Regions from separate parts of the Streptomyces sp. NPDC001137 genome, predicted to be linked through region 2. Evidence: riboswitches for the same ligand, from Rfam matches in the RefSeq annotation. Region 2 holds a riboswitch; each other region holds the start of a gene.
What was found. Region 2 has a riboswitch for cobalamin ahead of ABT254_RS39630 (cobalamin biosynthesis protein). Riboswitches for the same ligand answer to the same signal wherever they lie in the genome.

Region 1 (4,761 bases), on a different contig from region 2:
CTCCAAGATCCCCGCCAGAACGGCCGCTGCCGATGGTGTACGCCCACGGGCAACCTCGGACGCGGCGCCAGCGGAGAACTTCAGCCTGGCAGGCGGCAAGTTCTCGATCTTGAGTTGGAGCCGCCATCGCCGCGAAGTCGCAGTCGACGGCGTTTCCAGTGCTCGCGGCGAAGTGCCAACTGCCGCATCACGGCTCGGCCGTCATCCTGATCCCACAGAATCACGGTGCCAACTATCCTCGGTATGTGACAACTAACGTCTGTGGTCACAGCAGGCTAACGCCGCACCCTCGGCATCCCCAGACCGATCCACGAGATGATCTCCCGCTGGATCTCGTTGTTTCCGCCGCCGAAGGTGAAGATGACCGCCGAGCGGTAGCCGCGCTCCAGTTCGCCGTGGAGGACCGCGCCCGCGGAGCCCTCCTTCAGCGCGCCCGCCGCGCCGACGATCTCCATCAGCCAGGCGTAGGCGTCCCGGCGCGCCTCTGAGCCGTAGACCTTGACCGCGGAGGCGTCCTGGGGGGCGAGCGTGCCGTTCTGGACGGCGTGCACCATCCGCCAGTTGAGCAGCTTCATCGCATCGAGTTTGGTGTGGGTCTGGGCGAGGCGTCGGCGCACCCAGGGCAGGTCGACGACGCGGCGGCCGTCGGCCAGCTTGGTCTCCATGGCCCAGCGCTGGACGTCCTGCAGGGCGCGGATCGCCATGGTGCCGTGGGCGGCGAGGGTGACGCGCTCGTGGTTGAGCTGGTTGGTGATCAGCCGCCAGCCCTGGTTCTCGGCGCCGACGCGGCGGGAGACGGGGACGCGGATGTTCTCGTAGTAGCTGGCCGTGGTGTCGTGCGAGGCAAGGGTGTTGATGAGGGTGCAGGAGTAGCCGGGGTCGGTGGTGGGGACGAGGAGCATGGTGATGCCCTTGTGGGGCGGTGCCTCGGGGTCGGTGCGGGTGGCCAGCCACACCCAGTCCGCGGTGTCGCCGTTGGTGGTCCAGATCTTCTGGCCGTTGACGACGTACTCGTCGCCGTCCCGTACGGCGCGCGTCTTCAGGGACGCGAGATCGGTGCCCGCGTCGGGCTCGCTGTAGCCGATCGCGAAGTCGATCTCGCCGGCGAGGATCTTGGGCAGGAAGTACGCCTTCTGCTCCTCCGTGCCGAACTGCATGATCGTCGGCCCGACGGTGTTCAGCGCCATCAGCGGCAGTGGTACGCCGGCCTGGGCGGCCTCGTCGAAGAAGATGAACTGCTCCATCGCGGTCAGCCCGCGCCCGCCGTACTCCTTCGGCCAGCCCACGCCGAGCCAGCCGTCGGTGCCCAGGCGTCGGATGGTCTCGCGGTAGAAGCGTTTCTGGGCGGCCGGGTCGCCGTGCCGTGCGTAGGCGTTGTCCGGCACCAACTCGGCGAAGTACGAGCGCAGTTCGGTGCGCAGCCGCTGCTGCTCGGGCGTGTATTCGAGGTGCACGGCGCCTCCAGGCTTCCCAGGCCGGTCCTGACGGCGCACACCGTAGAACGTGTTCCAGAAATTGGGAATGGCGAGGGACAGGGAAAGGGCCCCCGGTCGTCGACCGGGGGCCCTTTGCCAAGTGAACCGGTGGAACGGGTCAATGGGCGACGGGAGTTGCCTTGGAAGCGCCGTTCGCCCGCGCCGGCTTCGGCGCGAGCACCCGCTCCGCCAGCACCCCGAAGACCAGCCCGAAGGAGGTCCACAAGGTCAACTGGACGGCCAGGGCCGCCAGTCGGAACTGCCAGAGCAGGGTGGCGGAGAAGTCCTTGGGGACCTCGTTGAAGGACGGCAGGAACGCGTACGCGAGCCCGATGGCGAGGACGAGGAACGCGCCCGCGGCGAGCGTGGCGTTCCAGTTGCCCAGGCGGGGCGCCAGGCGCTTGCCCAGGATGACGGCGGCCACGGCCAGCAGCACGCTGAGCACCACCATCAGGAAGTACAGCGTGGTGCGTTTGCCGATGGTGTCGGGGTCTCCGACGGACGGGGGGTTGGCCGGGTACTTCAGGAACGGCACGACGTACACGGTGATCAGGCCGGCGGCCGCCAGGAGCAGCGCGCTCGCGCGCGGCCCGAAGCGGCCGATGCGGCCGAGCGCGAAGCAGTACGCGAGGGCGGCGATGCCGCCGAACGCGACGCCGTAGACCAGGACACCGGTGGACAGGCCCGCGGTGGACTGCATCGTGCGGCTGACGGCTTCGACGCCGTGCTCGTGGGAGTGCGCCTCCTCGTAGGCGATGGCCGCATCCACGCGCGGTTCACCGAGGAAGTAGGCGACGACCAGGGCGAGCAGGCCCGCGGCGAGCCCCGCGAGCATGCCACGCACCAGGAGGTTGCGGACGGTTGCCGAGTTCATGAGCGGCTGTGCTTTCTCGCCGCCCTCAGTGGCAGGGGAAGCCGAGCAGGTGGCGGGCGTCGTGCACCCACTCGTGCACGTCGGATCCGTTCATCACGGAAGTGGCGCCCTGCTCGGCGCCGACGAAGTAGAGCAGAACCAGCATCAGGATGCCGAAGAAGACCGCCCAGGGGACGATCGCGCCGATCGGCAGCTTTGCCGGTACGGCGGTGGGGGTGGTGGTCGGCTGAGCGACAGACTGCGCCATGGCAGGCCCTCCTGGGGAACTCGCGTCCCGTCTCGGTGGTGCACGCGACGACGGGGCGGGTCTGACTCACCCGGTGCGCACCCAGGGTGCGTACCGGACTTACAGTGGCGCGACCGTGCCGGACTTCCACCGGCTTCCGCTGTGCCGTCGTCAATATCCACGAGAAGGTACCGCGAAGCAGAGGTGGGGCCAAGGGCGCACGGGGCGGCCGTGAGCGCCCCTGGTGAGCCGTTTTTCTCGTCAGGGCCAGGGATTTGAAGGGATGTCGAGGGCGGGGATGGACGTATGACGAGCCGAGTGATCTTGGTCTCACCTGCGATCACGGCGGCCCTCAGGGAGGCCCGCTTCGACGACGGCTGCCCGCTGGACGCCTCCGGGCTGCGGCAGGCACGGGCGGCCGCCGGCACGCTCCCGGCGGCGGAACGGGTCTGGGTCTCCCCCACCGTGCGCTGCCGCGAGACCGCGGGCGCCCTCGGCCTCGACGCCGTGGACGCGCCGGAGTTGGCGGCCCTGGATGCGGGCCGCTGGCGCGGTGCGACGCTGGCGGAGGTGAGCGAGCGCGAGCCGGAGGCGCTGGCCCGCTGGCTGTCGGACCCCGCGGCGGCGCCGCACGGCGGGGAGTCGGTGACGGCGCTGTGCGACCGGGTGGCGGGCTGGCTGGAGGCGGTCGCGCGGACACCGGGCCGGACGATCGCCGTTGTCGAACCCGAGGCCGTACGGGCCGCGGTGGTCCGGGCGCTCGGGGCGCCGGAGTCGGCGTTCTGGCGCGCGGACGTCCCGCCGCTGACGGCCGTCGGGCTCAGCGGCAGGGCGGGGCGCTGGAACGTGCGGCTCGGGCAGCCGGTCGGTGCGCCGTGAGCGTCAGTTCAGGGTGGCGAGGAATTCCGTGCACGCCTCGGCGCACTGCCGGCAGGCCTTCGCGCCGTCCTCGGCGCCCGGAAACCGGTCGAAGGCGTGCGCACCCTCCAGGCACACGGTGCGGCACCACTCCACCTGGATGCGGATGGCGGCCTCGTCCAGGCTGTTCTGCTCGGACAGCACACGGCAGGTCGCGTCGCACACCTCCGCGCACATGATGCCCTTGCGTCGTACGAGTTCCTGCTCCTCCGTGCCGTCCGGGTCCACGAGGCTCGCGCGCAGCGCACACGCGCGTGCGCACTCGGTGCACGCCTGCGCGCAGGCGAAGCGGTCCTCCAGGAACCGGAAGAGCTCCTGCTGGGTCGTCGAAGTCACACCTGGCGGGTTGCCGTCACCGACCCCCTCAAACACCGGTGACCGCGATCCCGTCGACTCGGGCCGGCCGGGCCGGTTCGCACCGGGTCCCATGGGTACCCGCGTGCCCATGAGCACCTCATGGATGGACATGGACATCGCCGCAGGCCGCGGCGCCCTGGGAATCGGCCTGGTCGTCGTGGGGGTGGCGGTCGTGGCCCTGCTGATCGGTGCCTTCTGGCTGGGCGCCCGCATCCGTCGCCGTGAACCCGCTCCGCCGCGCCCGGAGGATCAGCCGCAACTGCCGGACGACGGCCCGGTCCGCGAGGTACAGGAGAACCGTGAGCCCGCCGAGATACCCCGCAGCGAGCAGCGGCTGACCCCGCACGAGCTGCCCGGTCACGGCAATACGCCGAGCAGGACGAGTGGGTCGCAGCAGCGCAAGCGCTGGAGCGAGGGCAACAGCGGGGCGTTCGGGAGCGGCGGGCCGGGCAGCCGCTGACGCCGGGAGGACGTGAGAGTCAAGACCCACCCGCCCGCGGCACCCTGCCGCTGCCCGACTACGACGCCCTGCCGAGCGGCGGGCTCGGGAGCCGCGCAGGGTCCTGACCGCCGAGGAGGTCCAGGGCGCCCCTCACGTACCAGCACGCGGGCGGCGACCGGCTCCCGATCACACCGCGCTGCTGTTCGTCCGGCCTGGAACATGTGCACACGAGCGCGGAGCCGACATCGGGCGCCCCGAGCTCGCTGCGCCCCGAGCAGCACGGCCGCCACATCGGCCTACCGGTGTCACCCGCGACCTCCGCGCCACCCCTTCAGCCCACCACCGCACGGCACCCCCGACCGGATCACGGCAGCGTGGCCGAAGAGGCCGCAGGCCTCTCGCTGAATTCCTGCACAGACGAGGACTCGTCGCCATGATCTGTCGTCGCCACGTCGGCCGCGGGGCCGGA
Region 2 (4,761 bases):
GCTCCCGGTGGAATGAAAGGCAGTCCTTGCGGCGCGCCGGACTCGATGAGCCGCCACAGCGCGTCCGTGTCCGCGTGCTGTTCGATCAGGTCGCCGAGCCGGTCGAGCTGCTCCTCGCGCAGCGCGGCGAAAGAGGTGTCGGGCGCCGGCACGAAACGACGGCCCGCGGCGGCCGCCACCTCGCGCAGAAAGGCCCGCCGGAACCCGTCCGACTCCAGCGAACCGTGCCAGTGCGTGCCCCAGGTCTGCCCGACCCGGATGCCGTCCAGGAAGGCTTCCCCGCCGCCTATGTCGGCGACCCCGTGATGGATCTCGTATCCCTCGACATGCTCGCCGAGGGCTTCCCCCACGGGACGGGTGAGGGTCTTCTCGCGGGCGAACCGCACCCGTACGGGCAGCACTCCGAGCGCTTCGACATGCCCGCGCCGGCTCTCGACCTCGTCCTCGATGTGCTCGCCGAGCACCTGGAAGCCACCACAGATGCCGAGGACGGGCCGCTGTTCGGCGGCCCTGCGGACCAGAGCGTCCGCGAGTCCCCGCTCGCGCAGCCACTCCAGGGCCTTCACCGTTCCCCGGGTCCCCGGTACGACGACGAGGTCGGCGTCGGCGAGTTCCTCGGGCCGGTCCACGAACCGCACCACGACGCCCGGTTCGGCGGCCAGGGCGTCCACGTCGGTGAAGTTGGACATCAGCGGGATCGCGCACACGGCGACCCGCAGCACGTCCTCGCCGACGGGCGGCGCGACGTTCGACTCCCGCACCGTCCCCCGAAGGGAGACCCGCAGTCCGTCCTCCTCGTCGATGCCGAGGCCGTGCTGAAAGGGGAGCACGCCATACGTCCGCCGCCCGGTGAGCCCGTGCAGCATGTCGAGCCCCGGCTCCAGGAGGCTGACGTCCCCCCGGAACTTGTTGACGAGGAACCCGGCGACGAGTTCCTGGTCCTCGGGCGAGAGCAGGGCGACGGTCCCGAAGAAGGAGGCGAAGACCCCGCCGCGGTCGATGTCACCGACCACGAGCACGGGAAGCCGCGCGTTACGGGCGATGCCCATGTTCACGATGTCGGTCCGCCGCAGGTTGATCTCGGCGGGAGAACCCGCCCCCTCACAGATCACGGCGTCATACGTGCCCCGCAACTCGGCCAGGCAGTCGAGCACGGTCCCCAGAAGCTGCTGCTGCCGCCCCCCGTGATACCCGCGCGCACTCAACTCGCCGACGGGCTTGCCCATCAGCACGACCTGGCTGCTCTGCTCGCCACCGGGCTTGAGCAGCACGGGGTTCATCAGCGCGGTCGGCTCGACCCGGCAGGCCTGCGCCTGCATGGCCTGAGCCCGCCCGATCTCGGCACCCTCACGCGTCACGAACGAATTGAGGGACATGTTCTGCGCCTTGAAGGGCGCCACCTTGACCCCCTGCCGCACCAGCCAACGACAGATCCCGGCAGTGACGACACTCTTCCCGGCATCGGAGGTGGTACCGGCAACGAGAAGCCCCCCGCCGCTCATGACACACCACCCTGCTGTCGCCCAACCGCTGTGGGCAGTCGTTCCGCCAGGGCGGAACGGGGCACAGCCCCCACCGCATCCGCTGTGGGCAGTCGTTCCGCTGGGGCGGAACGGGTGGGCACAGCCCCCACCGCCGGGCGCCGTGCGACCCGGCCCCGCAGCACCGCCCCAGCCGCACTGACCCCCAACGCCAGCCATCCGACCCGCCGCGACAACCGCACGGCACGCTCGATGTCGCCGACTTCCACGGCACGCCCCTCCCCGTTCAGCACAGGCCGATGCTCAACACGCCCCCCATACGACAAGGTCCCCCCGAGCCGCACCCCCAGCGCCCCCGCGAACGAAGCCTCCACGGGCCCGGCATTGGGGCTCGGATGCTTCGCGGCGTCAGAACGCCAGGCGCGTACGGCCCCCCGGCCGTCACCCCCGGCAGCGGCGGCCAGCACGGCGGTCAGACGGGCCCCCGGCCACCCCGCCACATCGTCCAGCCGCGCCGAAGCCCAGCCGTACCGCCGGTACCTGGCCGACTTGTGCCCCACCATGGCGTCGAGCGTGTTCACGGCCCGGAACCCGAGCAGCCCGGGCACTCCGCCCACGGCCCCCCACACCAGCGCCCCCACGACGGCATCGGAGGTGTTCTCGGCGACGGACTCCACCACCGCCCGCGCGATCCCGTCGGCGTCCAGGGCCTGCGGATCCCGCCCGCACAGATGCGGCAGCCTGGCCCGGGCGGCCTCGACGTCCCCGGCCTCCAGCGCCCGCCCGATGCCACGGGCCTCGCGCGCGAGCGAGGTCCCCCCGACAACGGCCCACGTGGCGGCCGCGGTCAGAGCGAGGGAGGCGGTACGGGACGGACGTACGGACCGCTGCGCGAGGGCACCCAGCGCAATGGCGCTCCCGGCGCACACGGCGGTGTGCAGCGCGCCCCACCCGCGATGGTCCCGCCACAACACCTGCTCCACGGCACCCGCGGCCCGCCCGAACACGGCGACCGGATGCCCACGGCGCGGATCGCCGAGCAGATGGTCACCGAGGAGGCCGGCGGCGGCGCCGTACGCGAAGACGCGATCGGCACGCATCGGCTCAGCCGGCCGTGGGATCGAGCAGGGACCTGGTCCTGAACCTCAAACGGCAGGCTGGCATGGCGACATGTCCTCACTCAGGGTGTCCACGCCCTGGTTCGACGAGACCGGCGGTGAGAGTTCCTGGCTCCCGGGGCTTACTACCCCGGTGACAGTGGCGGGACCGCGCCGGACTCGCACCGGCTTCCTCTCGCGCCGCCGTATATGGCTTCGGCAGTCCACCACGCCCCCGAACGGCAGTCAACTTGCCGTTGACCTGCGGCGGGGGAGTGTGCTGAGGCCCACACCCGGCGCTCGGACCCGCGCATGAAAAACCCGCGGGGCGAGGAAGCACGAAAGGGTGCTTCCTCGCCCCGCGGGACGGTGGGGAGGCGGTCCGGCCGCCTCAGGACTTGGCGATCACCAGATGGATCCCGTAGGCCACCGCCGCCGCGACCCCCGCGAAGGCCACGTACGCGCCGGCCACCGCGAGGGACGCCGAGTTGCCCTGCGCCACGGCCCGCTCGCGGCGCGACAGGCCCATGATGCCGAGGGTGAACAGGGCCACGAGGCCCACCGTGACCGCGAGGCTGACGCCGAAGACGGAGCCCAGGGCTGCCCAGTCGATCTTCATGCTGCTTCTCTTCCTTAAGTGCCGGGTGGGCGGGCTCAGACGGCCGCGGCCGGCGGGGTCGCCGGGTCGGGGGCGGCGGCCACGGGGGCCGGGGCGGGGATCGTGGCCGTCAGGCCCTCGGTCACCGTGCCCGTGGGGGGCGGGGTCACGGCGGCGATCGCCGTGGTCACCACGCCCGCGGGTTCGTCGGTCGCGTTGACGTTCGACGCGTCGACGACCTCGCGCCGGGAGACCTTCCAGATGGCCGCGCTGGCGACGACCAGGAAGACGGCGACGACGGCGGTGCCCCAGTCGCCGAGATCCGTCACGGACTCCGCGCCCGCACCGACCAGGGCCGCGGCCGGCAGCGTCAGGCACCAGGCCACGAGCATGCGGGTCGCCGTCGACCAGCGGACCACGCCGCCCTTGCGGCCGAGGCCCGCACCCATCACCGAACCGGAGACCGAGTGGGTGGTGGAGAGCGAGAAGCCGAGGTGCGAGGAGGCCAGGATGACCGTGGCCGCGCTGGTCTGGGCGGCGAAGCCCTGCTGCGGCTGGAGCTCGGTCAGTCCCTTGCCCATGGTGCGGATGATGCGCCAGCCACCGAGCCAGGTGCCGAGCGCGATGGCGAGGCCCGCGGAGAGGATGACCCAGGTGGGCGGGTCGGAGTCGGGGGCGACGGCGCCGCCGGCGACCAGGGCGAGGGTGATGATGCCCATCGTCTTCTGTGCGTCGTTGGTGCCGTGGGCCAGCGAGACCAGGCCCGCGGAGGCGATCTGGCCGACGCGGTAGCCCTTTTCGGCGGCCTTGCCGTCGGCCTTCTTGCCGAGGGTGTACGACAGCCGGGTCGCGAGCAGGGCTGCCAGGCCCGCGACGATCGGGGCGGCGAGCGCCGGGATGAGCACCTTGGTGACGAGCACGTCGCCGTGCACCGCGCCCATGCCGGCCGAGGCGATGGTGGCGCCGATCAGACCGCCCATCAGGGCGTGCGAGGAACTGGAGGGAAGGCCGACGAGCCAGGTCAGCAGGTTCCAGAGGATCGCGCCGACCAGCGCCGCGAAGATGACCTCGGGACGTATGCCGGTCTCGTCGACGAGACCCTTGGAGATCGTGTTGGCGACCTCCACGGAGAGGAAGGCACCCGCAAGGTTCAGCACGGCGGACATGGCCACCGCGACCTTGGGCTTGAGCGCACCGGTCGAGATGGTGGTGGCCATCGCGTTGGCGGTGTCGTGGAAACCGTTCGTGAAATCAAACGCGAGTGCGGTTACGACCACAATCGCGAGGATCAGCGAGAAGTTTTCCATTTACCCAGGCAATCGTTCGAAGTCAACGGTCGGTTGACCGTAGGCAACCTGGGTGAACGGAAGATGAACTGAGGGCGGCTGCACGATGTCTGAATGAGGGGGTCGCCGCTCCGCCCCGTCCCGGCGACCCCCGGTCTCTCGGCGCCCCTTGGTCAGTAGCCCCGGGCGAACTTCCTCAGCTGGGTCTGCGACCCGTTGAAGAGATTCTGGTCACCCGGCAGGTCGCCGCCGTTGTCGTACTGCCAGAAGGTCCAGAACGACCAGCCGGCCGGGAGAGA
Region 3 (4,761 bases), on a different contig from region 2:
GTTACCGCAGGTTGACAGCGTTCCGCCAACAGATCCACGATGTGATCGCACTGGGGCTCATGTGACCAATGGGCCCGGTGTTCCTCAGACCATTCACCCCCGGTGCGGCCGGGCGCGGCGTGCTGCCCTGCGCCGCCGCGCCGGGATCTGCACACGCCAAGATGGGGATCTGCATGTCCATAGCCAGACGTGTCACCGCGCGCCGCCTCCTGGGGACGGGCGCCGCCTCGCTCGCCCTGTGCGCCGCCACCGTCGCCGCGGCCTCGGGGGCCTGGGCCACCGGCACGCCCGGCGGTGACGGCTGGAAGCATGCCGACGGCTACCGGCCCGGCACCGGCGCCGGCACCAAGACGGAGACGGACCGCTGCCAGTTCTCGCTGGACGGCAGCAACTTCTACGACTCGGTCAAGGTCGACGACCAGACCCTGAAGCCCACCGACGACGGCAAGGTCCACATCAAGGTCCGAACCGCGGGCGACGCCACGACCTGCACGGCCTCCCTGGCCTCCTACCTGGCCCACGGCCCGTCCTTCGCCACCTCCGGCGAGCAGGTCTTCGTCGACTTCGACTCGGTGACGGTCAAGCAGGGCCAGACCGACTCCCTCGACATCGCGGTGCCCGACGCGGGCTGCTTCGCGCAGATCGACCTCTACCGGGGCGCCGTGAAGTTCGACGGCAAGCTGGACGCGAAGGACGGCTTCGAACACGGCGATCTGCCCAAGGGCCCCGACCACCCGGTCATCAAGGACAAGCTCATCGCCTCCTGGAACGGCGGCACGAAGGACTGCACGAGCACCGAGTCGCAGCCGCCGTCCACCCCGCCCGCCTCGACCCCGCCGGCCGGGCAGCCCTCCACGCCGGCCGAGGAGAGCCCCACCCCGACTCCGAGCGCCTCCGAGTCGACGCCGAGCGGGCCCGACACCCCGGTCGCCTCCGCGTCGACCACCGCTCCCGCGGCCACCACGAGCGGCGGCGGTGGCCTCGCGGAGACCGGCGGCGGCAGCGACTCCGGTCTCATCGTCGGCGGCGCCACGGCGCTCCTGGCCGCCGGCGGGGCGATCGTCGTCGTGACCAGGCGCCGCCGCACGGCCCACCGGTGATCCGCCCCCGCCCGACCGGCCGGCGGACATCCCGATAGCCACTCCCGATACGAACGCCCCGGAGACCCCCGCTCCGGGGCGTTCGTGCCGCCGGATCCGCGGACCGGTCAACTCCCGTCCGCGGCACAGTGCCTGAGCAGCAGTCGTACGTCGTCGTCGACGACCTGGTAGCGCACCACGCGCCCTTCCTTCTCGCCCGCCACGACCCCGGCCGCCCTGAGCAGCCGCAGCGCCTGTGAGACGGCGGGGTCGTTCATGCCGGTCGCGATCGCCAGGTCGGACACGGCCAGCGGGCCGGTGCGGTGCAGGGCGAGCAGCAGGGCGAGCCGCTTGGGATCGGCGAGCAGGGAGAAGCGGTCGGCCCAGGTCCGGACGTGCTCGGCGTCGCCGATGGCCTCGATGGCCTCGCACACCCGGTGGCCGTCGATCGTGCGGCGGTCTGCGCGGTCGGCCGGGACGAGATGCATACGGCCATCCTCGCAGGCGCCTCCATGTGATCTTCCATACCTGCGCAGGTATGCAGCTATGCAGGGGAAGCCCAACGCCCCTACGGTGGGCGGGCCGTGGTGTTCGGGAAGTCGGTGCCATGCCGACGCGGCCCTCGCCACTGTGATCGGGGAGTTCGTCGCCCACGTCCCGCGAGGGACAGCCACTGGCCGCCAAGGCGGCTGGGAAGGCGGGCGGCGGACGTACGACCCGTAAGCCAGGAGACCGGCCACGGCATCTCACGAGGTGATCCACGAGGTGCTGGAGCGTGACCGCATGACCCTGCCCGGGACGTCCCTGCCCGAATCCGAGGCGCCCGTCTCCTTCCGCTGGCGGCGCGAGGACACCGTGAAGACGGTCGGCCTGATGGCGGTGATCGCCGCCCTGCACGTCGTCGCGTTCGGCATCCTCTTCCTCCTGGTCGTCCCCGGGCACTACGAGGTCGGCAACAAGGCCTTCGGGCTCGGCCTCGGCATCACCGCGTACACGCTCGGCATGCGGCACGCCTTCGACGCCGACCACATCGCCGCCATCGACAACACCACCCGCAAGCTGATGGCCGACGGCAAGCGGCCGGTGTCGGTGGGGTTCTGGTTCGCGCTCGGGCACTCCAGCGTGGTCGTGGTGCTGGCGGCGATGATCGCGGGCGGCACCCAGCTCGCCGACAAGGTCATGAACGAGCACTCCCGCACCCACCAGGTGCTCGGCTTCATGGGTACGACGATCTCGGCGACGTTCCTCTATCTCGTCGCCGCGCTGAACCTGGTCGCCCTCGTGGGCATCCTGCGCGTCTTCCGGGCGATGCGGGCGGGGACGTACGACGAGAAGGAGCTCGAACAGCACCTCGACTCCCGCGGCTTCATGAACCGGATCCTCGGCCGCCTGACCAGGTCCATCTCCCGCCCCGGCCAGATGTTCCCGCTCGGCTTCCTCTTCGGCCTGGGCTTCGACACGGCGACCGAGGTCACGCTGATGGTGATGGCGGGCTCCGGCGCGGCGGCCGGGCTGCCCTGGTACGCGATCCTGTGCCTTCCGCTGCTCTTCGCGGCCGGCATGAGCCTGTTCGACACGCTCGACGGCACGTTCATGAACTTCGCCTACCAGTGGGCCTCCTCGAACCCGGTGCGCAAGGTGTTCTACAACCTCACCATCACCGGGCTGTCCATCGCCGTCGCCTTCTTCATCGCCACGATGGAACTCTTCGGCCTCGACCTGGCCAACGTCGGCTACATCATCGTCGGCCTGTTCGTGGTGGTGTGGGTGGCGGCGGTGGGGTACTGGAAGGCGGCGCGGGTGGAGCAGCGGTGGGCGGCGCCGACCGCGCCCCCAGCGGAGCGCTAACGCTCCACTGTCTCCAAATACAGCTTCACGAAACGGTCCACGTCGACCTCCAACGCCACGTCCACCAGCGGCTGTCGACGGGCTCCCTCGTGGATCTCGGACTCTCCGGGGCGGGGGCGGCGGTCCACTATCGTCTGGCCGCGGGTCGGGCCGGGGGCGAGGGAGACCTCGACGGGGAGCAGGCGGGTGGTGATGCCCGCGGGGTCGACGACCGTGCAGACCGCGCCCGCGTCCCCGAGGCCGCCGGCCTCCTCCGCCTCGGGGGCCTCGCCCGGGTGGGCCGGCCGGTGGGCGAGGAGCTCGCCGGCCAACCGGGTGCCGGGATCGGTGCTCGCGCGCAACCGGTGCACATCGGCGCCGGGGACGACGACCTGCGTGAACACGTCCAGGCCGTACATCGTGATCGGTACCCCGGCGGTGAGCAGGACGGCGGCCGCCTCCGGATCGTGCCAGACGTTGAACTCGGCGACCGCCGTGGCGTTCCCGGTGGCCGCCGCGCCCCCCATGAACACGATCCGCTCGATGTTGCGGGTGACTTCGGGGTGGGTGCGCAGCAGCAGGGCGATATTGGTCAGGGGCGCGGTGGGGACGAGGGTGACCGGGCGCGGCGAGGCGAGGATCTCCCGGCGCAGCAGGGTCACCGCGTCCACGTCGGCGGGGGTGCGGGTGGGCGCGGGCAGGCCGAGGTCGCCCATGCCGTCGGAGCCGTGCACATGCCGCGCCGAGCGCGCCGGCTCGATCAGCGGGCGCTCGGCTCCGCGGCCGACGGGGATGTCGGGGGCGCCGGCCTGTTCCAGCACGGTGAGGGTGTTGCGGACGACACCGTCCACGTCCGTGTTCCCGGCGACGCAGGTGACCGCGCGCAGGTCGATCCCCGGGTGGCGGACGGCGAAGAGCAGGGCCAGGGCGTCGTCGACACCCGTGTCGCAGTCGATGATCACCGGGATGGGCTGACCGGTCACGGCCGGGCTCCTCTCACTACGACGACACGGGTCGCTACGACACGGGCTGCGCGCCGGGCGCTACGACAGTGACCTTACGCAGCCGCCCACAGTTCGGCGCCACGGGTCCGGACGCACTCCCCGATCCCCTCCAGCAGCCGTTCCACCGGTACGGCCCCCGGCCGCCGTCCGTCCCGCAGCCGCAGGGCCGCCAGGTCGCCCCCGGCCTCCCGTTCGCCGATCACCGCCTGGTACGGCACCAGGCGCGCGGCCCGGATGCGGGCACCGAGGCTGCCCTGCTCGGGAGCGGCCACCTCGGCGCGCAGCCCGCGTGCCAGGGCCCGCCGTACGAGGTCGTGGGCCTGCTCCTCCTGAGCCTGCGACACCGGCAGCACCACGAGCTGGACGGGCGCGACCCAGGCCGGGAAGGCCCCGCCGTGCTCCTCGATCATCTGCGCCACCGCCCGCTCCACGCTGCCGATGATGCTGCGGTGGACCATCACCGGCCGGTGTTTGGCGCCGTCGGCGCCGATGTAGTGCAGATCGAAGCGTTCGGGCTGGTGGAAGTCGATCTGGACGGTGGAGAGGGTGGCCTCGCGGCCGGCGGAGTCGACGACCTGGACGTCGATCTTGGGCCCGTAGAAGGCGGCCTCGCCCTGAGCCGCCTCGTACGCCACACCGGCGCCCGCCAGCACCTCCTCCAGCAGCCCGGTGGCCCGTTTCCACAGCTCCGGGTCGGCGACGTACTTGCCGCCCTCCCCCGGCAGGGACAGCCGGTAGCGGGCCGCGCGGATGCCGAGGTCGGCGTAGGCGCGGCCGATCAGCTCCAGCGCGTCACGGGCCTCGTCCACGGCCTGTTCCAGGGTGCAGAAGATATGGGCGTCGTTGAGCTG

Region 1: another riboswitch for cobalamin. It lies ahead of ABT254_RS29555 (CbtB domain-containing protein); the one in region 2 lies ahead of ABT254_RS39630 (cobalamin biosynthesis protein).
Region 3: another riboswitch for cobalamin. It lies ahead of nicT (Nickel transporter NicT); the one in region 2 lies ahead of ABT254_RS39630 (cobalamin biosynthesis protein).

Annotation. Positions count from the first base shown of each region.
Region 1 covers NZ_JBEPBA010000017.1:45,856-50,616, reverse strand. The annotation lists gene ABT254_RS29565 (acyl-CoA dehydrogenase family protein) at 276-1,454, opposite strand; gene ABT254_RS29560 (CbtA family protein) at 1,594-2,349, opposite strand; gene ABT254_RS29555 (CbtB domain-containing protein) at 2,375-2,596, opposite strand; cobalamin riboswitch at 2,599-2,781, opposite strand; gene ABT254_RS29550 (histidine phosphatase family protein) at 2,882-3,454, shown strand; gene ABT254_RS29545 (four-helix bundle copper-binding protein) at 3,458-3,829, opposite strand; gene ABT254_RS29540 (DUF6479 family protein) at 3,939-4,310, shown strand; gene ABT254_RS29535 (hypothetical protein) at 4,726-4,761, shown strand, end outside.
Region 2 covers NZ_JBEPBA010000029.1:57,458-62,218, reverse strand. The annotation lists gene ABT254_RS39635 (cobyric acid synthase) at 1-1,502, opposite strand, end outside; gene ABT254_RS39630 (cobalamin biosynthesis protein) at 1,499-2,581, opposite strand; cobalamin riboswitch at 2,682-2,823, opposite strand; gene ABT254_RS39625 (hypothetical protein) at 2,970-3,197, opposite strand; gene ABT254_RS39620 (inorganic phosphate transporter) at 3,233-4,483, opposite strand; gene ABT254_RS39615 (lysozyme) at 4,636-4,761, opposite strand, start outside.
Region 3 covers NZ_JBEPBA010000011.1:196,092-200,852, reverse strand. The annotation lists gene ABT254_RS23565 (LAETG motif-containing sortase-dependent surface protein) at 174-1,100, shown strand; gene ABT254_RS23560 (ArsR/SmtB family transcription factor) at 1,208-1,567, opposite strand; cobalamin riboswitch at 1,648-1,834, shown strand; gene nicT (Nickel transporter NicT) at 1,863-2,927, shown strand; gene ABT254_RS23550 (nucleoside hydrolase) at 2,924-3,889, opposite strand; gene thrS (threonine--tRNA ligase) at 3,964-4,761, opposite strand, start outside.